Regions from separate parts of the Hydrogenoanaerobacterium sp. genome, predicted to be linked through region 1. Evidence: predicted binding sites of a transcription regulator. Region 1 holds the regulator's gene; the other holds the start of a gene.

Region 1 (11,139 bases):
CTTGGCGGGAAGCTGCCTGGGAAGATAAGTCGATGCCGACACTTGGTTGACTGAAAGACAGAAATGTTTTTCAGTCATTTCCCTTTATATTCCTCCTTAGCTCAGTCGGTAGAGCATGCGGCTGTTAACCGCAGGGTCGTTGGTTCAAGTCCAACAGGGGGAGCCAAAAAGCAGTCTGATTATATAATTAGGCTGCTTTTTTTATTTCTCTCAAAGTAAAGGTGGCAAGGCTGGTGCATTGTATCTAAATGATAAGAAAGAGACACTTAAATAGGGGGTAGACCCTTTTGTGGACTTAAAACAATAAAAGTGCCTGCATGCAACATGCAGACACTTTTATTTGTTTGAGGTGTGTTTTCTTGAGGAGGGTAGAGCTTATACCCATAAACGCTGCGGCTGCGTTTTGTTTGGGTATGCTCTTATTATAAACCATTAGAGAATTTGTTTGTTAAGGTGCTGTAAACAAAGGTTTAATAATCGATAGAAAAATTATAAACAATATAATCCAATATTTACATCAGAGGGCAAACGTATGTTTGCATCAAAGGTTAGAATATGATATGATAGAAGCAGTAAAATAGGGAAGGGTGCAAGCAATGTTGGATCAAAAGGCACAAAATGTGCTGGAATATATCAATGAGCGGATTAATGAAGGCGTACCGCCGTCTGTAAGGGAGATTTGCGCAGATTTGGGCATTAAGTCCACCTCCACGGTGCATAAATATCTAAAGCAATTGGAACAGGAGGGCTACATTGAGCGCGACCAGAACCTTAATCGCTCTATTAAAATGCCGGGTGCCAGCACGACAAAGGTTCCTTTGCTGGGCACCGTAACCGCGGGCTTGCCAATTCTTGCAGTTGAACAGATTGAAGAATATATCCCCTATAAAGCACGCTATGGCAGCGATAAAGACCTGTTTGCCCTGCGCGTTCGCGGAGATAGTATGATGAACGCTGGGATTTTGGACGGCGACATTATCGTGTCTCGCAAGGTAAGCGTTGCAGAGAATGGGCAGATCGTTGTTGCAATGGTGGAAGATGAAGCCACTGTAAAGCGTTTTTATAAAGAGAAGGGGCATTTTCGCCTGCAACCCGAAAACGATGCTTTTGATCCGATCATTGTAGAGGATGTACGCATCTTAGGCAGGGTGGTTTCAGTTATGCGTTTCTACGAATAGTGTCGGTTAGAATTCGTCCTTATCTAAATTTAGGTCGTTGGCGATTTCATTTGGTTTGAGATCTTTCGGACGTTTAATTTCATTACCCTTGTTTACGCCTGAATAGCGGAACAGATAAGTGCTGATATTTTCATACTCATTAGATTCATAATTAAACTCGTATTCCTTGATTTTGATGCTCGAAATAATATGGTTTTCATCTGCTTGCCCTACAAACGAATAGTAAGTATTTTTGTCCTTACTTTGTATCACAGCTTCCAGGCGGTAGCTGCTTCCGTCTTTATATACGTAATCTGACAGAATATTATTCCCTTTGAAAAAGTTTTCACGGATGCCGACGAAATCCTTTTGCTGTATGCGGTTGTATTTGCTGAAGGTGTCGATAAACCAGTTATTTTTATACTTATAATAATACGTATCACCGTCATAATAATCGTAAGGCGGATAATGCCAGAAAACAAAAGGATTACGGTCGCGGTAGACGAGCTGACGCTTGCCTGCCGTGGTTGTATTAAATTTAATTGCGGTTGATTCAGATGTACAGAACTCGAACCAAGAGTGGGTGCTGTAATGCAGCTTAACAAGCTCGCCCGACTCCATTTTGTTAATAAAATCCGAGTATACTGCGGTGGCTCTAAGCCCTTCTACAGGCGTTATTTCCTTTTGTGTACAGGAGGCCGAGTAGGATAATAATATCATGAGAAATACGATCAAAATGGATTTTTTCAAGGCTATATCTCCCTTTCCGGCTTAGATAATTACATTTTACACCAAAAATTTGAAAAAGTACACAAAAACAGGAGAATCAAAGACATTTTGTTTAGTTAAAACAAGATATTTTTGTGCATCTGTAGCAAAATGACGAAAAAAGGGATATAATTATATGCGGTATGAATAGAAAAGCTAGAAGTCTGATATTGAGGAGTAATCGAATTTGATTAGAGAAGATTTACGCAATGTAGCAATCATAGCTCACGTTGACCACGGCAAGACCACACTGGTAGATGAAATGCTGAAACAAGGCGGCGTTTTCCGCGACAACCAAGTGGTTGCGGATAGAGTTATGGACAATAACGACCTTGAGCGCGAGCGCGGCATTACCATTCTTGCTAAGAATACGGCGGCTCACTACAAGGGCGTAAAAATAAATATTATCGACACCCCGGGGCATGCCGATTTTGGCGGTGAGGTTGAGCGCGTTCTTAAAATGGTAAACGGTGTGCTGCTGCTGGTAGACGCCTTTGAGGGCCCGATGCCGCAGACACGCTTTGTTTTGCAGAAGGCACTTGAGCTTGGACATAAGATTATTATCGTTGTAAATAAAGTAGACAAGCCCGGTGCACGCCCCGCTGAGGTTGCCGATGAGGTGCTGGAGCTTTTATTGGAGCTTGATGCCACCGAAGAGCAGTTGGAAAGCCCAGTGGTATATTGCTCGGGCAGAACCGGCACTGCGACTATGGATGCTAGTGCAGAGGGCGAGGATCTTACCCCGATGTTTGAGACCATCCTCTCCCACATCCCCGGCCCAGAGGGCGATGCAGAAAAACCGTTGCAGATGCTGGTTTCTTCCATCGACTACAACGAGTATGTCGGTAGAATTGCCATTGGCAGGATTGAAAACGGCAGCCTGAAGGCAAATCAAGATGTTACCATTTGCGATTATCACCAGGATAGAAAACCTTACAGAAGTAAGGTTGTGAATATCTATCAGATTGAGGGCCTGAAACGTGTACCTGCGACTGAGGTTTCGGTTGGCGACATTGTTTGTTTTTCGGGCGTTGAGAACATTACCATTGGCGATACCGTTTGTCAGCTGGGGTTAGAAGAGCCCCTGCCGTTTGTAAAAATTTCAGAGCCAACGGTTGAAATGACCTTCTCGGTCAATGACAGCCCATTTGCGGGCAGAGAGGGCAAATTTGTCACCTCCCGTCAAATACGCGACCGCTTGTTCCGCGAACTGCTCAAAGACGTTTCGCTGCGTATCAACGAAACAGAAAACACCGACAGCTTCCGCGTTTGCGGCAGAGGTGAGATGCATCTGTCTATCCTCATTGAAACCATGCGCCGTGAGGGTTATGAGTTCCAGGTAAGCACCCCCAAGGTTCTCTACAAAGAGATTGATGGCAAGCTGTATGAGCCCATGGAGGAGCTGGTCATCGATGTTCCCGAGGAATCTTTGGGCTCTGTTATGGAGAAAATGGGCTCTCGTAAAGGCGAGCTTACACATATGCAGCAGGTGGGCAGCCGCTTCAAGGTGGAATTTATCATTCCGTCCAGAGGCTTGTTTGGCTACCGCAGTGAGTTTATGACCGATACCCGCGGTGAAGGTATTATGAACGCTGTATTCCACGATTACCAGCCGTTTAAGGGCGATATTCCAACACGCGCTACAGGCTCGCTGATTGTGTTTGAAACCGGTGAATCGGTTACCTATGGCTTGTACAACGCGCAGGAGCGCGGTGTGCTGTTTATTGGTGCGGGTGTACCGGTGTACGAGGGCATGATTATTGGCTCCAACCCCAAGGGCGATGATATGGCGGTGAACGTCTGCAAGAGAAAGCAGATGACCAACACCCGTGCTTCGGGCAGTGATGATGCATTGCGCCTGGTTCCGCCGCGCCGTTTGAGCCTGGAGGATAGCCTTGAGTTTATCGGCGATGACGAACTGGTGGAGGTAACCCCTAAGAGCATTCGTCTTCGCAAGAAGATTCTTGACAATAACCTGCGTATGAAATCAACAAACAAAAAGGTTTGATAACGAGATCAACCTTGTGCATAGAGATTAAGGGCGATTGCAGCTTAGCTGCAATCGCCCTTTTTGCAATTTTCTTTTTAGTTATTACCTATGATTTGGAATATTATTTTTTCCTCAATCTGCTCAGGTTCAATATACATGTTATCATACAATTCTTTGTCTGCTCCGCTTTTATAGGGGTTTCCACCGCCCCAAGGCTCAGCTAAAAACACATAGGAATTATTTTGCCCAAACTGAAAACCAATCGGAGTTTCCCTGTTTTTAACAATTTCCCAAACATCCAAGGGAACGGCATAAATGCTAAACAGGGGTGCAGCTCTGTCGTCTTTGTAGTAAAATCCGACGTATGTTCCCACGCCGTCTGTTTCTTGAAAAAACAATTTGGCAGCCTGCGCAGTGTAATTATTCGCCCATATTTGCGGAAAAGCAACTGAAAATGCCAACTCGTTGTTAACGTATTCGGCGGGTGTTCCTGTGTTAATACTTTGTTTGGTGGTAAAATCAGAATCGATCTGCTGTGGCGATGGGCTTTGGTCGGTTGTGTAGCCGATATACCGGTAACCACCGCCCTCCAGCAGCCGCACTGAAAGAATCTTATATTCGTTTGGCATGGCGTAAATCCTATTTTCCTCGTTGTAAACCAAAGTCAAGTAGAGTTTTAAAACATCGCCTTCACGTTCTGTTTTAAATAGTACAATTTTAGGCGTCTCCCCAATGCCACCACCACCGCCTATAGTATAACCCTCATACTTTGCATCGTATGCTTTTGCGGAGCGAAGATATTCCGTGGTAACATCAAAATATTTTTGTGCTTTGCTTTCGTAATCCTGCTTTTTAATAAACCATCCCCTGTCTTCTCCGTAGGGGGAAGCATACTTTACAGCTCTTTCTTCATAAGATAGGCCTTCATTCCATAACTGACCCAAATACCACGAGAAATAAGCATCGGCAGGCAATGGGTTTTGCTCATCCCAGTCGCTGTGCCAAAAAAGGCTTGCCCCTTTATGTGCAGACAGTTGATAATCGCTAATTTCAGGAATGTATGCGCCGTAATTGATTAGAATATCGCGGTAAAGGGAATCCTCCTCATTCTTCGCCGGTCCAGAGGCAGAGCTTGAGGAGGAGGAGGCTTCAATAGCCGTTTCGCTTACAGTACTTGATGGCTGCTCATTTCTTGTACAGCCTGCAATCAAAAAAGCAGCCGCTAAAACTACGAAAATTCTTTTTAGCATTATTGTTCCCCTCCATATCTGTAAATCTGCTTTGTATACTCAAAGGCTATTGCCAAATCCATCACAGAACTTGGGGAATGCAGGCCCGTGGAATGCCCTACCGCATAGCGGCAAAGATCACATACAGCACGCCATAAACCACCGGCTGGTGCAGCAGGTAGATAATGAAGGTGTTGCGCCCTAAAAACGCCATCAGGCGGCTGTGGGGGCGGTAGAACCATGCGGGGCACTGCCCGTTTTTAATATACACCCCCGCAAAGGTGCCGCCAAGGTACCATAAAATCCATGGTAGCAACGGAAAATAGTCCGACGACCAGAACTCGGCATTGGGAAAACCAAACGGAAAAAGAAAATTAGTAGAATACCATGCGACAGGCAGGTTCATTTGCCACCCGCGCATACCCCAGTAGCCCGATTGTGTGTTGTAGGTGAGAAAAAACAGCACCGCACATACAATCAAACCGGCGAGAGGGGGAATACGGTCTAAAACGGGCTTCATCAGCGGGAACAGCATCATGCAAACACCGAGCAGATGTAAGATGCCGAATAGGACAATCTGCGAGGGCAGAAACAGCCATGTGGCCAATGTCATAACCATGCCAAAGGCAAAGCACTGAGCGCCGCGCTTGAGGTTGCTGCGCGAAAAGCGCGATGCAACGCCCGAAATAAACACAAAAAGCCCCGCGATAAGGAGCTGAAGGTAACTGGTGAACCTCCAATGGAAAGCGGGGATATTCACCTCGAAGATATAAACAAGGTCATAAAACAGATGGTAGAGCACCATCAGAATGATGAATACGCCCCGAACTTCATCGATCAGCCATACGCGGCGGCTCAAATCCTTCTTCTCAAACATAGCTTTATACCTCATCATAAATTACCGCTGCCCAAAGCGGAGAAGGCAGTGCTGCCGTTACCCGGGTATTTGTTCAAGTATAATGGTACGTGCAGCGTCTACGTCGGCGAGCATTAACATAATTACATAATCACCGCGGGTAAAAATCTCCGCTTCTTTGGCAATGCGGAACGAATCGTGTACATCGTAGTTCTCAAATTCAGCCACACGGTCAGCACGGCGCGTCTCTAGGGCCTCCTGTACGGCTTCCGTTTGGCCCTCAGCAGGCTTGATGATTGCCACATCGGCAACGCCGTAGCGCCCCGAAGAGTAGCGGATAGCGTATTTCTGCACCATATCCGGCTCGATGTGGAATAAGTTGGTGAGGTCCTTCTCGGTTGCGGATTGCAGCTCTTTCATTTTGATGTTCTCATAAATAAGGCTCATCACATCCCCAAGATTCTCGGGCTCGGTTTGCGCATAGGCAACCGATTTTTCACTCGGCTGGGGGGCATCTTGCTCCTCCTTGCCGCAGGCTGTAACAGAAAGCAGCATTATCGCTGCCAATAATAGTGCAACAATCTTTTTCATAAGCATCTCCATTTGTTTTTGAGCAATTTGAACTCTATTAAAATTATAAACGTTTTCGCAGGTTAGTCAAGTTTGGCATCGCTTTATAAAAAAAGTTTACAGTTTTATGATGACAGGACGTTCTTCCTTTTGGCTATCACATATGTTAAAATAAATAGTAAAGCAATTTTTCACTTACCCTTTCCGGTTTGCTGCCGGGCAGAAACCATTGGGAAGGGCAGCATACCATAAAAAGCATTGTTTATGGTATGCCCAAAATTCAGATGAAAAAAGGATGGATTGGTATGGACGGAATGCAAATTGGAATTATGGTGGCGGTATGGGCCGCTATTGCGCTTGTGGTTGTTTTGCTGTGGAAGAGAAGAACAAGCGTTGCAGGGCAGTACAGGCGCGTAACCGGTACGCTTAAAAAATTTGCATCCATTCGCAGTTATAAAGTGCTGCAAGATATTACATTGGATTGCGGAAAAGAAACGGTGCATATCGACCATATACTGGTTGGCTTTTTTGGCTTGCTGTTTGTGAACACACAGGTAGAAAACGCCGATTACTACGGCGAAGAGCGCGAGGAATATTGGTCGGTAGTGAAAGACGACGTAAAAACACGCATTAAAAACCCGTTGAACGAGGGTATTGCCGCCATGGATGCAGCACGCAAAATATTTGCTAAAAACAACGTCTATAATATTCAAATGGAGCAAGTTGTGGTGTTTACCTCGGCATTTAAAAAGAATGTGTTGTATGTTAAGGATACCCTGCCCATTGTAAATGTACGCAAATTAGGCAGCCTGCTCTCGAAAACACGCTTTGAGAAGGATAACGGTGTGGATGTGGAGCAGCTAGTGAAGCTGTTGGAAGAGAATAAGGTGAAATAAACCACCCCAATGCAAGGAGGACGTAGCTATGGCACAGGAGCTAATGCGGCTCGAGCAGGTAACCCGCAGAATAACCAGCGAGTTTTATATCCGCAATATCGATCTCACCATCAATAAGGGCGAAGTGCTGGCACTGGCAGGCAAAAACGCCGCGGGCAAATCTACTCTCGCAAGCGTAATCAACGGTTTTCTGCCCGCAGACAGCGGCAGAATCTATTTTGAGGGTCGACCGGTAAAAATCTCTGAGCCTGCCGTAGCGACAAAGCTCAGTATTGTTACGCTAATGCAGAACAACCAGGGATTTGAGCAAATGTCGGTTGCAGATAACATTTTATTCGGCAACGATCAATATTATAAAACAGGCAGAATGAGCCCCCGCAGGCTGTGCGCCGTTTGCAGCGAGTGCTTTGAAACGCTGGGGATCGATATTGACCCAAGCAAACCTTTCTATACTCTTACTTCTGCGCAAAAGCAGGCGGCTGCCATTGCACGCGCCTATCTGTCCGATGCAAAGCTCATTATTATGGATGAGCCGTCCTCACACCTGCCGCACAAGGAATGCTCGGTGCTGTACGATATGGTGCACGCACTGCGCAAAACGGGAGTGAGTATATTGTATATTACCCACCGTTTGGATGAGATCATTGCGCTTGCAGACCGGGTTGTGTTTGTGGAACGCGGCGAGCTCAAAGAGGTGCGCGAAACCGCAGGCATGACCGAGCTCGACCTGATAGAAGCCATCGAGGGTTTTCAGGTGAGCGACATTTACAGCAAACAGCAGCTGGAGCTTGGCGAACCCGTATTAGAGGTAGCAAGCATTTCTGCGGGGCATGCCAAAGACATCAGCTTTACGCTGCACAAAAGCGAGATCATCGCGCTGGTGTCCGATTCGGGTCTTTGCGCACAAAGTGTTTACCGCATGCTGGCAGGGCTTTTGGAGTATACCGGAGGCATAAAAGTGGCGGGCAGAGAAGTGCGTATTGATAACCCGATTACCGCCGACGCACTGCGCATTGTTTCAGCCATTGATGAGGATACCGAGGAGCAACTGCAGAATTATGACAGCGACGGTGGGCGCAAGGCAGGCAAGCTTGCGCTGCTTAGCGCAAAAATGCGCGACACTATAAATGCCATGGGCAAAATGCTCCACAATGTGGTGGGTGTTAACACACAGCGGAAAGAGTATATGACAGGTGGCTACCGCCAAAGAGAGCTGGTGCAGCGCGCCCTCGCCAAAGACGGCGACATTTTTGTTCTGGTTGACCCCACCAACGGGGTAGATTTGCAGACCAAGCTGAGAATCTACAATGAAATTGCAGGGCAGGCAAAACGCGGCAGGGGCATCCTTTATTTTACGAACGATGTAAATGAGGCGATAGGGCTTGCCGACCGTATACTTGTACTGGGTAGAAATACAATTGTTTTTGACAAAAGTGCAAAAGAAACAGATGCCGACACCCTGACAAAACTGTTAAAAGGGTAAAACTTTGTGAATTTAATTGACTAAAGCGCCAGAAGGACTATAATAAAAGAATCCACTTGTTAAAAAACTAGCAATCGGCGAAGTGCTACAGGTTGCCAGCTTTATAAAAGTAGTAACTGCACAAACGCAGTGCTATAAATTTAATTTATTTAAATGGAGGAAAACACAATGGCAAGAGTTTATAACTTTTCTGCGGGCCCATCAATCTTACCGGAAACTGTTCTTGCAAAAGCTGCAAGTGAAATGCTGGATTACAATGGATCCGGACAGTCGGTAATGGAGATGAGTCATCGATCACCCGTTTACGAAGAGATTATAAACGACTGTCAAAGTCTGCTTCGTAAGGTCATGAACATCCCCGACAATTACAAGGTTTTGTTTTTGCAGGGCGGTGCGTCCTCGCAGTTTGCAATGGTTCCGCTGAACCTGATGAACAAAAACCGCAAGGCAGATTACATGGTTACCGGTCAGTTTGCAAAAAAAGCAAAGGAAGAGGCAACCAAATTTGGTGAGGTGCGCGTGGTGGCGTCCTCCGCCGATAAGAATTTCTCCTATATCCCTGAGGTTACCGAGGGCGATTTTAGCAAGGATGCGGACTATGTCCACATCTGCCTGAACAATACAATTTTCGGCACCAAGTTCCCCTATATTCCCGAGACCGGGGACATCCCTCTGGTTGCCGATATGTCCAGCTGCATTCTCTCCGAGCCGTATGACGTGAGCAAATTCGGCCTTATCTACGCCGGTGCACAAAAGAATATGGCGCCCGCAGGGCTTACCGTGGTAATTGTCCGCGATGACCTGATTGGCAATGTACGCGAGGGTGCCCCCACCATGTTCGATTATAAAACCCATGTCGATAACGATTCGATGTACAACACACCCCCCTGCTACTCCATCTACGTCTGCAAGCTTGTGCTGGAGTGGATTCTCAACGACATTGGCGGGCTGGAGAAAATGAAGGAGCGCAATGAGAAAAAGGCGCAGATGCTCTACGATTTCCTCGACAGCTCCAAGCTGTTTAAAGCCACCGTGCAGGGTAAAAACCGTTCTATGATGAACGTCACCTTTGTTACCGGAGATGCCGAGCTTGATAAAAAATTCTGCAAAGAGGCGGCAGCGGCAGGCTTTGTCAATCTAAAAGGTCACCGCAGCGTAGGTGGCATGAGGGCGTCTATCTACAACGCAATGCCGGTTGAGGGTATTGAGAAGTTGGTTGCCTTTATGAAAGAGTTTGAAGCCAACAATTAAGGCTTGCGCGGGGGGTTCCCCCTTAGCCTATATGAACAGGAGGGTGTATTGTGTATAACATTAAAACTTTAAATAAAATCAGCCCCGCAGGGACCGATAATTTTGATAAAACAAAATACCAGTTTGTAGACGAGAACACATCGGCCGATGCCATTATGGTGCGCTCCGCCTCACTGCACGAAATGACCTTCGACACGCAGCTCAAAGCGATTGCGAGAGCGGGTGCGGGTGTCAACAACATCCCCGTGGAAAAATGCAGCGAGCAGGGCATTGTTGTATTTAACACACCGGGCGCTAATGCAAACGCCGTAAAAGAGCTGGTGCTTGCGGGCATTCTTATTTCGGCGCGCAAGGTGATTCCCGCCATCGATTGGGCGAAAACCCTCAAAGGGCAGGGCGCCGAGGTCGGTAAGCTGGTGGAAAAAGGCAAGGGCGCGTTTGCGGGCCCTGAGGTTGCCGGCAAAAAGCTGGGTGTCATTGGTTTGGGTGCCATTGGCGTAATGGTTGCAAACACTGCCCGCCATTTAGGCATGCAGGTGTACGGCTACGACCCCTATCTATCGGTTGACACCGCTTGGGGGCTTTCGCGCGCTATTGTTCATGCAAAGAGCCTGCGTGAGATCTACCAGAACTGTGATTTTATCACCGTGCATGTGCCGCTTACCCCAGAGACAAAAGATTTGATCAACAGCGAAAGCTTAGAGTCCTGCAAAAATGGTGTGCGCATTCTCAACTTTGCGCGCGGTGAGCTGGTGAACAGTGAGGATATTGTTACCGCAATCGATTCCGGTAAGGTTGCTGCATATGTAACCGACTTCCCCAGTGACGATCTCATCGGTGTAGAAGGTGTCATCGCTATCCCACATCTGGGCGCTTCTACCCCCGAGTCGGAGGACAACTGTGCAAAGATGGCGGCGCTGCAGCTGATTGATTTCCTCG
Region 2 (11,139 bases), on a different contig from region 1:
ATGATGGAGATATTTCCCGCAATCGACCTGCGAAACGGGCAGGCGGTTCGTTTAAAGCAGGGCGACTATGACCAAATGACGGTGTATTCCTCCTCCCCCGCCGATGTTGCGGCAGAGTTTAAGGCACAAGGTGCACGCAACCTGCACGTGGTGGATTTAGACGGCGCGAAGGACGGTACGCTCTCCAACTTTGATACTATCTGTGAAATTATCAAGACAGGCGGGCTTTCGGTACAGGTGGGTGGCGGTATCCGTGACGAACAGCGCATCCAAAAGTACCTCGACCTCGGTGTGGAGCGTGTGATTCTGGGTACCTCTGCGCTAGACAGAGCGTTTCTCACCAAAATGTTGGTCAAGTTCGGTTCGCACATTGCAGTGGGGGTAGATGCAAAAGACGGTAAGATTGCCATTAAGGGCTGGCGCGAGGTATGTGATGTTGACTCGGTGCAGTTTTGCCGCGAGCTTGCAGGCATCGGTGTGCAGACCATCATCTACACCGATATTGCAAAGGACGGCGCTATGGGCGGCACCAATATGGCAATCTATCGCCAGCTTGCCAAAGAGGTGAGCTGCCGCATCATTGCTTCGGGCGGTGTTTCTTTCGAGCACGAAATCCCCCAGCTTGCTGCATTGGGCACCTACGGCGCCATCATCGGCAAGGCGGTTTATACGGGTGCGATCAGCCTTGCAAGGGCAATCGCACTGGCAGACGGCAATCAGGAGGTGCAGGTATGATCACCAAGCGTATTATCCCCTGCCTGGATGTTCGAGACGGGCGCGTGGTAAAGGGCAAGAATTTTGCGGGGATACAGGATGTAAGCGACCCCGTAGAACTTGCTAAATATTACAACGACACCGGCGCAGACGAGCTTGTATTTTACGATATTACCGCAAGCATAGAACAGCGCGCGCTGTTCACCGAGGTGTTGCGCCGTGTGGCAAGCCAAATTTTTATTCCGCTGACGGTGGGCGGCGGCATTAATACCGTAGAGGATTTTGCTCGCGTGCTAAGCTGCGGTGCAGATAAGGTGAGCGTCAACTCGGGTGCAATAAGCAACCCCGCTCTAATTGCACAGGCAGCGCAGAAATACGGCAACCAGTGCGTGGTGCTCTCGATGGATGTGAAGCGTGTGAACGGTAGCTTTCGTATTTTTGCCAAGGGCGGGCGTGAGGATACCGGCATCGACGCAATTCAGTGGGCGGTACGCGGCGAGCAAAACGGCGCGGGCGAACTGGTGGTAAACTCCATTGATACCGACGGTGTTAAGCAAGGCTTCGACCTTGAGATGCTGGAGGAAATTGCAAAGCATGTCAGCATTCCCATCATTGCATCGGGTGGCGCGGGTAAAAAAGAGGATTTCTCCGGGCTGTTTCGTTTAAACGGCGTGGACGCAGGGCTGGCGGCTTCTATCTTCCACTACAAAGAACTGGTAATCAGCGATTTGAAGCGCTACTTAAAAGCGCAGCAGATCGAAATGAGAATTTGACTACAATTGGTAATTTAAGAGGGCTGCATGATGCTGCTGTTTTGGCGATGGAAAGAGGTTCATTTTGGCAGTTGCGTGCAAACCTTTGCTGCGGTGCGCAATCTGCTTGGCGCACACGGAATTCGGTACGAATACCGTATAGTCGATCAAACCTATAAAGGCAGGATGGCAGGCACGCATAGAGGGCGTACGCACTTCGGCAATGCGGGCATTCATTTTGATACGACAATGCTGTATTACGTTTATGTGAGAAATCAGGATTATGAAAACGCGCGCTATGCTTGATTGCAATGATATTGGAAGGGCTGAACAACATGATTGAAATAGAAAAATTAAAATTTGGCGCAGATGGGCTGATTCCGGTGGTGGTGCAGGATTATTACACCAAAAAGGTGCTAACCGTCGCCTACATGAACCGTGAGAGCCTTGAAATCAGCATAAAAGAGGGGCATACCTGCTTTTGGAGCCGCAGCCGGCAGGAGCTTTGGCGCAAGGGAGCGACCAGCGGCAATGTACAGCGAATTGTGTCAATTACAGCGGACTGCGATTATGATGCGCTGACAGCCCAAGTAATCAAGAACGGCCCCGCATGCCACACCGGTGCAGACAGCTGCTTCAACAATGTGATTTACCAGAACGAGCAAAAGAACCCCTTCTCGCTGAATGCGTTGTACAAGCTGATTGAAGGACGCAAAACCGATAAATTGGAGGGCAGCTATACCACCTACCTGTTTGAAAAAGGGCTTGACAAAATCCTCAAAAAGGTGGGTGAGGAATGCACCGAGGTTATTATCGGTGCGAAAAACGACGACAACGCCGAAACTATTTACGAAATTGCAGACCTTACCTATCACTTGCTGGTGCTAATGGTAGAACGCGGCATCTCACTTTCTGAGGTTTCTGACGAATTGGCAAAACGCCATGTGGTGGATAAAAAGGTAAAGCAGGAAACCAGCAAAACGCAGTAAAACAGTAAAAGCCGCCCAGTGGGCGGCTTTTTTTACGGAATATCTTTTCTCGTTAAAACAGCTTTTGCAGCCTTTTCATTGCAATCTCGGTAGCTGCCTTATCACCAAACGCGGTAAGGCGGAAAAAGCCCTCGCCGTTTTTGCCAAAGCCGCTGCCCGGAGTGCCCACGACACTGCATTCGGTGAGCAGCCGATCGAAAAACTCCCATGAGGTCATTCCGCTGGGGCATTTGAGCCAGATATAGGGCGAATTCTCGCCACCTGTAAACCAGACACCCATCTCTCTGAGAGTACCGGAGATGATCTTGGCGTTTTCTTGATATACTGCGATATTAGCCTTGATTTGGCGTTGCCCCGCTTCACCGAACACCGCTTGTGCACCGCACTGCACAACATAGGGTACACCGTTAAATTTGGTGGCTTGGCGGCGCAGCCAAAATTTGCGCAGCGGCTCACCCTCAACCGTCAGTTCAGCGGGTACAATGGTATAGCCGCAACGGGTACCGGTGAAACCTGCTGTTTTGGAAAGTGAGCAAAACTCGATTGCGCACTGCTTTGCACCCTCAATCTCGTAGATGCTGCGCGGCAGGGTTTCGTCCTGAATAAAGGCCTCGTAAGCCGCATCGAATAAAACCACTGCATTGTTTGCAAGTGCATAGTCTACCCAAGCCTTCAGCTGCTCGTGATTGTAAACGGCTCCCGTGGGGTTGTTGGGTGAACAGAGGTAGATGATATCTGCCTGTATCCCCACATTGGGCAATGGCAGAAAGCCGTTTTCCTCATTGGCATTCATATACACAATCCTGCGCCCTGCCATAATGTTGGTATCGACGTATACCGGGTAAACAGGGTCGGGAATCAGCACGGTGTTCTCTACGTCAAAAAGATCGAGAATGTTGCCGAGGTCGCTCTTTGCGCCATCGCTTACGAATACATCTCCTGCATCTACCGTTACGCCATGCGCGGCATAGTAGCCTGCAATCGCTTGGCGCAAAAAGTCGTAGCCCTGCTCAGGCCCATAGCCCCGAAAGGTGGCCTTACAGCTCATCTGTGCAACCGCAGCCTGCATTGCCGCCACCACCGCAGGCACAAGCGGCAGTGTCACATCACCTATGCCGAGCCGAATGGGCTTTTTCTCGGGGTTTTGTGCCTGATACTCCGCTACTTTTTTCGCAATGGTCGAAAACAGGTAGCTATCTTGTAAATTCAAATAGTTTTTATTCATCTTCATGGGTAGAACCTCTCTATCTATTCACCGCTTATATTTCACAGTTGGCGAGATTGCACGGTTTGTCAATATCACAGCTGTTTTGCAGTACCATATAGCAGGCAAACAGCTGCAAGTAAACCATGGTGAACATCGGCGCAAATGCATCCAGCATGTGAGGTATGCTCCGCCGCTCGGTACCCGCCGCGCTCTTTGGTCAATACATTTTAGTATACCTTACCGGTGGTAGAATTGGAATACTGATTTAAATTTTCGGCAATAAATCTTTTATTGTGCCCAGGTCGAGGTCGGTTTCAGCTTTAATTTGTTGTATTCTGTGCAGCTCTATTCGGCAACATCTTTTTCACATGATTGCTTTTGTACAAAAAACTTGATTTTTACAGTAGAACGGGGTATAATAAATATTATTAAGAACATATGTTCTATTTTGTTTAGGCGGTGCAATTTTGGAAATTTTTGATAAGCTGACAATTTTATCGGATGCAGCCAAATATGATGTTGCCTGCACTTCAAGCGGTGCTGACCGCAGTGGCGGCAAAGGCGGTATCGGCAACGCGGTTTCTGCCGGAATCTGCCACAGCTTTTCAGCAGACGGCAGATGCATTTCGCTGCTGAAGGTGCTGCTGAGCAACTGTTGCATCTACGACTGTAAGTATTGTATCAACCGCGTCAGCAACGATACGCGGCGTGCCGTATTTACCCCACGCGAGCTGGCCGACCTCACCATCCACTTCTACCGCCGCAATTATATTGAGGGGCTTTTCCTTAGTTCCGGTGTCATCAAAAGCCCCAACTATACCTGCGAGCAGCTAATTGAGACGCTTGCGCTGCTGCGCAATGAATACAACTTTCGTGGATATATTCATGTCAAGGCGATACCCGGTGCGGACGATGTGCTAATTCAGCGCTTGGGGCTTCTTGCCGACCGTATGAGCGTGAACATAGAACTCCCCTCGCAGGACAGCCTAAAGCTGCTTGCCCCGGATAAATCAAAAATTTCGATTTTGCGCCCGATGAGCGTGATTCAGCACAAAATTAAAGAAAACTGCACCGACCTTGTACGCTACAGGCATGCGCCAAAGTTTTCTCCCGCAGGGCAGAGCACTCAGATGATTATAGGCGCGACCCCCGACAGTGATTTTAAAATTCTAAATCTTACACAAAATTTGTACCGTAAATTTGGGCTCAAGCGTGTATTTTTTTCAGCTTACACACCGGTGCAAAGCCACTCGCTGCTGCCGTCGCTTGATACCAAGCCGCCACTGCTGCGCGAGCACAGGCTGTATCAGGCCGACTGGCTGCTGCGATTCTACGGCTTTGATGCCGCCGAGCTTCTGGATGAACAGCATCAGAACTTCAACCCTTATCTCGACCCAAAATGCAACTGGGCACTCAACCATATGGAGCTGTTTCCTGTTGAGATTAATACCGCAACGTACGACACCCTGCTGCGTGTGCCGGGAATCGGCGTAAAAAGCGCACAGCGCATTGTGGCGGCACGGCGTACCGGCAGCATAGACTATGCAGGGCTTAAAAAAATAGGTGTGGTGGTAAAACGTGCTCAATATTTTATTACCTGCAGGGGCAAACTTGCCGAAGGGCTGAAGATTACCCCCGAGGGTGCGATGCGCGCTTTAATTTCGGAACGCTGTGCAGCAATGTTACCCCAGTACCAGCCGGAACAGCTTTCGTTATTTACCCCGCAGCTTATCAGAGAGGATGTGGTACAATGCCTGACGGGGCAGCTATAGTATACCTCTACGATGGCAGCCTTGACGGGCTGATGTGCTGTGTGTTTGAAAGCTATACACGGCGCGAAACTCCAATTGATATTGTAACTGTTGATGAGCCACAGGGCCTTCTCTACCCCACCCGCGAGATCATAACGGTTGCAGCGCACGCACAGCGCATTTACGCGTCACTTTCACAACGTATCTGTGCCGATGCAGAGGAGCTGGTAAGGCTGGGCTTTTTAACCTGCGCACCTGACAAAGCTCTGCTTATCTACCGTTTTATCTGCCTTGGCTATCGCTTTGGCGGCAGAGTAATGAGCATGCTTACTGATGACACAGTCTGTGCACTTAACAATGCGGTAAAGTCTCTCTTAAACGAAAGGCACTTGCTCACCGGCTTTATCCGCTTTTCAGAGTACAGCGGCGCGCTGGTTGCCACAATAGAGCCCAAAAACTTTGTACTACCGCTGTTAAAATCTCACTTTTGTTCAAGATTTGCCGAGGAGCATTTTATGATCTACGATGCTGCGCATGGCATGGCACTTACCTATTCGCCCTACAAGGCAAATGTTATACCGGTAGAAAGCCTGCAACTGCCCGAGGAGGACGAAGCCGAGCTGCAATACCGCAGACTGTGGAAGCAGTATTACGATACCATTGCAATTGAGGCCCGCTACAACCCCAAATGCCGTATGACACATATGCCCAAACGCTACTGGGCTTATATGACTGAGTTTCAGGAGAACCCCTCTGCACGAATGAAACAGCATGTAGCCAATCGTCTCTCCGCGCCGCCTGCGAAATAAAAGGCACGGCATCTATTCAAGCGCCGTGCCTTTTTTATGCCTTTTCAGCTGTGGTCTTTTTGTTTTTCCTTTTCTTTACCAATGCGATTAACAAAATAACAAACGGAACTAAAATTTGTAACACAGGCGCATAATACTTGTAAGGTTCAAAAAAGGCCATCATTTCCATGGTGCTGGAGAACAACCAGCCCGAAACAGCAATCATAAGGAATGCAGCAGGTGCTGCAAACACTTTATAATTGCGCACGTTAAACAGCCGTGCCATCCCTTTACAGGTAACGTATAAACAAATACAAGCCTTTGCAAGGCCTGATATAATAAAATTACCTGCAACCAATACTTCAATGCGTGTAATGAATTCTTTGATATTAATTATCCCCACCGCCGCATAAGAGGGAAAATATAAAGATTGCAGCGTGGGAATTCCCAATACCAGTATATTACGGAGCATTGCAAGCAAAAGCAAGAAACCGCCTATAGCAAGGCTAATCAGGTATATTTTATATGGGTTGGTCTTAGAATCTACACATGGCATAACCGATAAGAAAAGAACAATTTCTGCAAACGGAAAAGAAATATAATAAATAGATCCCGAAAACATTTTACCGAGACCCTGGGCAAATACTGGCTGAATATAGCTTAAATCGATATGGTTGATGTTTGCCAGCAAGGTTAAGATAACCGCAATTCCAACAATGGGTGTTACCAGCACAGCGCCACGCCCCAATATCTCAATACCTGCTTTTACCGTCCACAGAGACAGTACACCGATGACAATAGCCACTGCAAACTGTGGCGTCTCGGGCAGTGATACGGTTTCAATAAATTCTGTAAAATTACGCGTTACAATTCCTCCAAGATGTAAAGCATAGATTGTAAAAATTGCGGTAAAGACACTGCCGGCTATTTTTCCAAAGCTTTCATAGAACATGTCAAATATATTTTTGCCTGGATAAAGCTTGCTGAGCTTTCCATACATAAAGCAGATTGGAATCATCACCAGCATTGCAAGTAGAATTGAAATCCACGAATCTTGCTTTGCAGTTGTATTCCCTCCCATCACCAACGCACTGCCGAGTATATAAATAATCATAATATGAATTATTTGCTTTGATGACATCATCTCTTTTTTCATGAGTCAAAACACCTCCCTACCACTTCATTCGCTTTTTATTTTAACATATAGTTAAATGCACCTATAATCGCAGAAGCTATGCTTGGAAGTTTTACCTCCAGTACCAAACAGGTTTGGATTGCAAATGCAAAAACCAAAACAGCACTATTTATTGTGAATATCTTAAACTGCTTTTTTTTAAACAGAGGTACCAGATCAAGAACAATAATTAAAAAATAGCAGATTGCAAATACAATTAAAAAAAACATTATTTTTCTCCAATCTGAATTAGTTCATAAGTTGTTCCACTGCTTTTTACTTCTACTTTTGATTTAACTTTTACTTTTAATGTCTTGAATGTTTCATCCCAGTTACTTTGGTATTCCTCCCACAGTTTCGGATTTTTTTGGTTGATCATATTACCAAATCCGAATATGTCAACCTTAAAGTCCTTTTGTACTTTGTGAATAACTCCTATCATTTTTTGCTCCAATTGAGCCGTAAAGACATCTTCAAATTCTTGCTGTGTCATTTTATTATTCGCACTTATCTGTTCAATGCTCATATCTGTTTGAGTCTCAATCTCGATACTCAATTCTCCATCCTGCTTCACCGGTTTAACCTTGGTTTTATTTCCGAATATTTCTATAGCAATGAAATCATCCTCCGCATCATTTATCTGGATAGATAAAACTCCATCCTTCACCTTATTTCTAACAAACAAAAAGGTTTTTGTTTCATCCTCATCCAAAAAACCAATTAGCTTATCTTCATTAAAAATCGCTATACCGGATAGTTTAAACGTGGTTTCTTCCTTGTTTGTTTTTACAACCTCAAATGCAGGAACAACAGGAGAAATCCCATCTGCCCCCAATACATTATTAAACTGGTAGGCTTGAGCCTTTTGTGATTCATAAAGAATCTTATAGTTGGTTTGAAGCATTTCATCAATTTCGTAAGATACAATTTTTTCTAAAATTGGTTTCTGCATTAAAATTTCTTTAGCCGTATCCGCTTTGGATATGACAAGATCTATTGTTAGCCTCAACTCAGCATCACGCATTGCAAAATCAAGTATTGGTGCAATACCCTCTTCGGCAATGTCTTTACTGAGCACCATTACTCTACAATGCCCGAAATATAGTTTTTTAGATGAAATGGAAATCATTCTTCTTATCGTCTCTAATATGGTATTTCCGTCTGCCTCAACAATAGAAGTACTGACCCCAGCACCTTTCTCGCCAGAACTAATACTAATAAGCTCTGCCGTTATATGATATTTTTTGCCGTTTTGCCCTTTGTCAATGGCTATTCCTGATACGTTCGCTTGTTCATTTATCTCAATATAGTTCCAGCATCCGCTAAACAGAAACATACATAGTACCAATAGTAAATATATAAAAAACTTTTTCAACACACCTGGCTATCTCCATTTCCGGAATTTCTCACATTGTTTCTTTGAGAAAATTTAGGTCTTATCTTCATAAACCACCATGGCGTACGAACTAAACTGTCCTGCATTTCTTGAAAACGGTACGTAGCAATTTGTGAGGTATACTCTACACTAAAAGATCTTATACTCAGTAAATGAATCAATATCCCGATCAGTCCAAAAAAGTATCCGTAAAAACCGAGAACCGCAGATACGGTAAGCAGCAGATATCTCAGCAAAATTGTTGCCCCTTTAATACCCGGATTCGTAAGCCCGGTAATTGCTGTGATTGCAACTATAATTACCATAGGCGCACTAACAAATTGTGCCTCAACAGCAGCCTGCCCTATTACCAACGCACCCACTACACTGAGTGCCTGCCCTATATTGGATGGCATTCTGATACCGGTTTCTCTTATAAACTCAAATACCAGCAGCATTACGAGGCACTCAATAAAAGTTGGCAGCGGAACACTTTGGCGAGCCCTTGCAATGTTTAAAGCTAAGGGTGTGGGAATCATCTCCCTGTGAAAAGTCGTTAGCGCTACATAAATGGCAGGAACACTGATCGATATAAAAAAAGCTAAAATCTTTAATAATCTTCCGAAGGAGGCAAAATAAAAATTCAAATAGTAGTCGTCACCCGACTGAAAATTTTCGATAAACAAGTAAGGCATTGTTAACAAAACAGGTGAACCGTCCACCAGCAAAGCCACCCGCCCTTCCAGTAGCTTTGCTGCGGCAATGTCAGGTTTTTCGGTAATGCCAATTGTTTTATAAGGACATAAAGGAGAGTCTTTTATCTGTTCGGAGATATAGTTTGTATCAAGAACACCGTCGATGTTTATTTTTTTCAATCTACGATCCAATTGCTTTAATATTTTTTTATCGGTCAGGCTTTCCAAATAACAGATGCATGCCTGGGTATTTGTCCTTGTACCAAAGGTTCTAAACTTGAATTTCAAATCACTCGTACGCAGTTTTCTGCGGATGAGAGAGATATTGATCAGAAGCGATTCGGTAAAGCCTTCACGGGGGCCTCTTAAAGCTTTCTCTGTATCCGGCTCTTGTATGGCACGTAACTGCCAGCCTTTTGTATTGATGATCAGGGCACCGCTCACTCCATCTACAAATAAAACGGTATCCCCATAAAGGATTGCCTCCACGATATCTGCAAAACTCTGTGCCTTTTTCACATCATTTGTTACAATCACTTGCGTTTCAATCATTTCCAACAGTTTATTTGTCGAGCATAAAATAGGGTTTATCAAAATAGGTCTTATAATGTTTTCATTGATAATTTCGTTGTTCACCATTCCATCTATAAAAAAAATGCAGCATTTTATACTGCTTTGGTTTTGATTTGCAAATTGGCGAGTAATAAGTGTATCGTCATCTTGAAAGATTTGTGCAACCGTTTTCATGTTTAAATCTAAGCTTTTTTCTAAAGTAAATTCGCTATAATCTATTGTTCCATCCGGCTGCGGGCATATCGGTTTACTGTTTTGCTCCTTAGGCATACCTATCCCACCTTATTCCATTCTTATCAAGTATTATTTACCAATAAATCTTTGATAAACACAATATATCAAATTTTATAAAGTTATTGTTTAAATTTGGTCGACAAAAAACCGGTGCGAAAAATTCGCACCGGTTTTTTTCTGAATACAAAATATTTTTTACTGGGGAAACATCTGGGATTATTCCTCAGCGTTCATCTCCTTCGCGTCCTCAATTACAGCCGCTTCCAACATTTGAGGAAGCTGCTCGTAGCGCTCAAAGGTAAGAGTAAAATAACCCCTGCCCTGTGTCATCTGACGCAGCGCGGTGGTGAAATCGTGCATCTCGCTCATTGGCACCTCGGCTTCAATCAGCTGCAATCCGTCTTCGTCGGGGTTCATGCCCAGCACCCTACCGCGGCGCTTGTTGATGTCACCCATCAAATCACCGGTGTTAGCATCGGGGGCGTAAACCTTCAGGCTGCCAATTGGCTCAAGCAGCACAGGGCTTGCCTGCGGAATGCCCGCCTTATAAGCAATGTTTGCCGCCATCTTAAACGACATCTCAGAGGAATCAACCGGATGGTAGGAGCCGTCAACCAGCGTTGCACGCAGGCCCACCATAGGGTAGCCCGCCACAGTGCCGTGCTTAATGCAGTCGCGCAAGCCTTTTTCCACCGCGGGGAAGAAGTTTTTAGGCACTGCACCGCCAACTACTTTCTCGCAGAACTCCAAGTCCTCCGCCTCACAAGGCTCAAACTCTACCCAAATGTCGCCAAACTGGCCGTGACCGCCCGATTGTTTCTTGTGCCTGCCCTGCACCCTTACCTTTTTGCGAATGGTTTCGCGGTAAGGTACGCGAGGTTTATCCA

What was found. The regulator LexA, encoded in region 1, represses DNA repair genes until DNA is damaged. The targets are predictions, from matches to a motif close to CNAACANNTGTTNG.
Region 2: a site for LexA is predicted at 4,094-4,107, ahead of RTV33_RS09240 (putative DNA modification/repair radical SAM protein). Genes of this name have one in related genera too.

What each region holds. Positions count from the first base shown of each region.
Region 1 covers NZ_DALZQO010000012.1:12-11,150, forward strand. Annotated here, with positions in the region: tRNA gene RTV33_RS08690 (tRNA-Asn) at 91-166, shown strand; gene lexA (transcriptional repressor LexA) at 597-1,178, shown strand; gene RTV33_RS08700 (hypothetical protein) at 1,185-1,907, opposite strand; gene typA (translational GTPase TypA) at 2,113-3,933, shown strand; gene RTV33_RS08710 (hypothetical protein) at 4,011-5,165, opposite strand; gene RTV33_RS08715 (heparan-alpha-glucosaminide N-acetyltransferase) at 5,263-6,021, opposite strand; gene RTV33_RS08720 (DUF4358 domain-containing protein) at 6,079-6,591, opposite strand; gene RTV33_RS08725 (nuclease-related domain-containing protein) at 6,876-7,466, shown strand; gene RTV33_RS08730 (ATP-binding cassette domain-containing protein) at 7,495-8,949, shown strand; gene serC (3-phosphoserine/phosphohydroxythreonine transaminase) at 9,118-10,200, shown strand; gene RTV33_RS08740 (phosphoglycerate dehydrogenase) at 10,251-11,139, shown strand, end outside.
Region 2 covers NZ_DALZQO010000013.1:31,419-42,557, reverse strand. Annotated here, with positions in the region: gene hisA (1-(5-phosphoribosyl)-5-[(5-phosphoribosylamino)methylideneamino]imidazole-4-carboxamide isomerase) at 1-735, shown strand; gene hisF (imidazole glycerol phosphate synthase subunit HisF) at 732-1,487, shown strand; gene RTV33_RS09260 (hypothetical protein) at 1,515-1,772, shown strand; gene hisIE (bifunctional phosphoribosyl-AMP cyclohydrolase/phosphoribosyl-ATP diphosphatase HisIE) at 1,802-2,455, shown strand; gene RTV33_RS09250 (LL-diaminopimelate aminotransferase) at 2,508-3,686, opposite strand; gene RTV33_RS09245 (hypothetical protein) at 3,715-3,837, opposite strand; gene RTV33_RS09240 (putative DNA modification/repair radical SAM protein) at 4,130-5,434, shown strand; gene RTV33_RS09235 (TIGR03915 family putative DNA repair protein) at 5,413-6,222, shown strand; gene RTV33_RS09230 (endospore germination permease) at 6,257-7,357, opposite strand; gene RTV33_RS09225 (Ger(x)C family spore germination protein) at 7,605-8,753, opposite strand; gene RTV33_RS09220 (spore germination protein) at 8,747-10,288, opposite strand; gene RTV33_RS09215 (elongation factor G) at 10,469-11,139, opposite strand, start outside.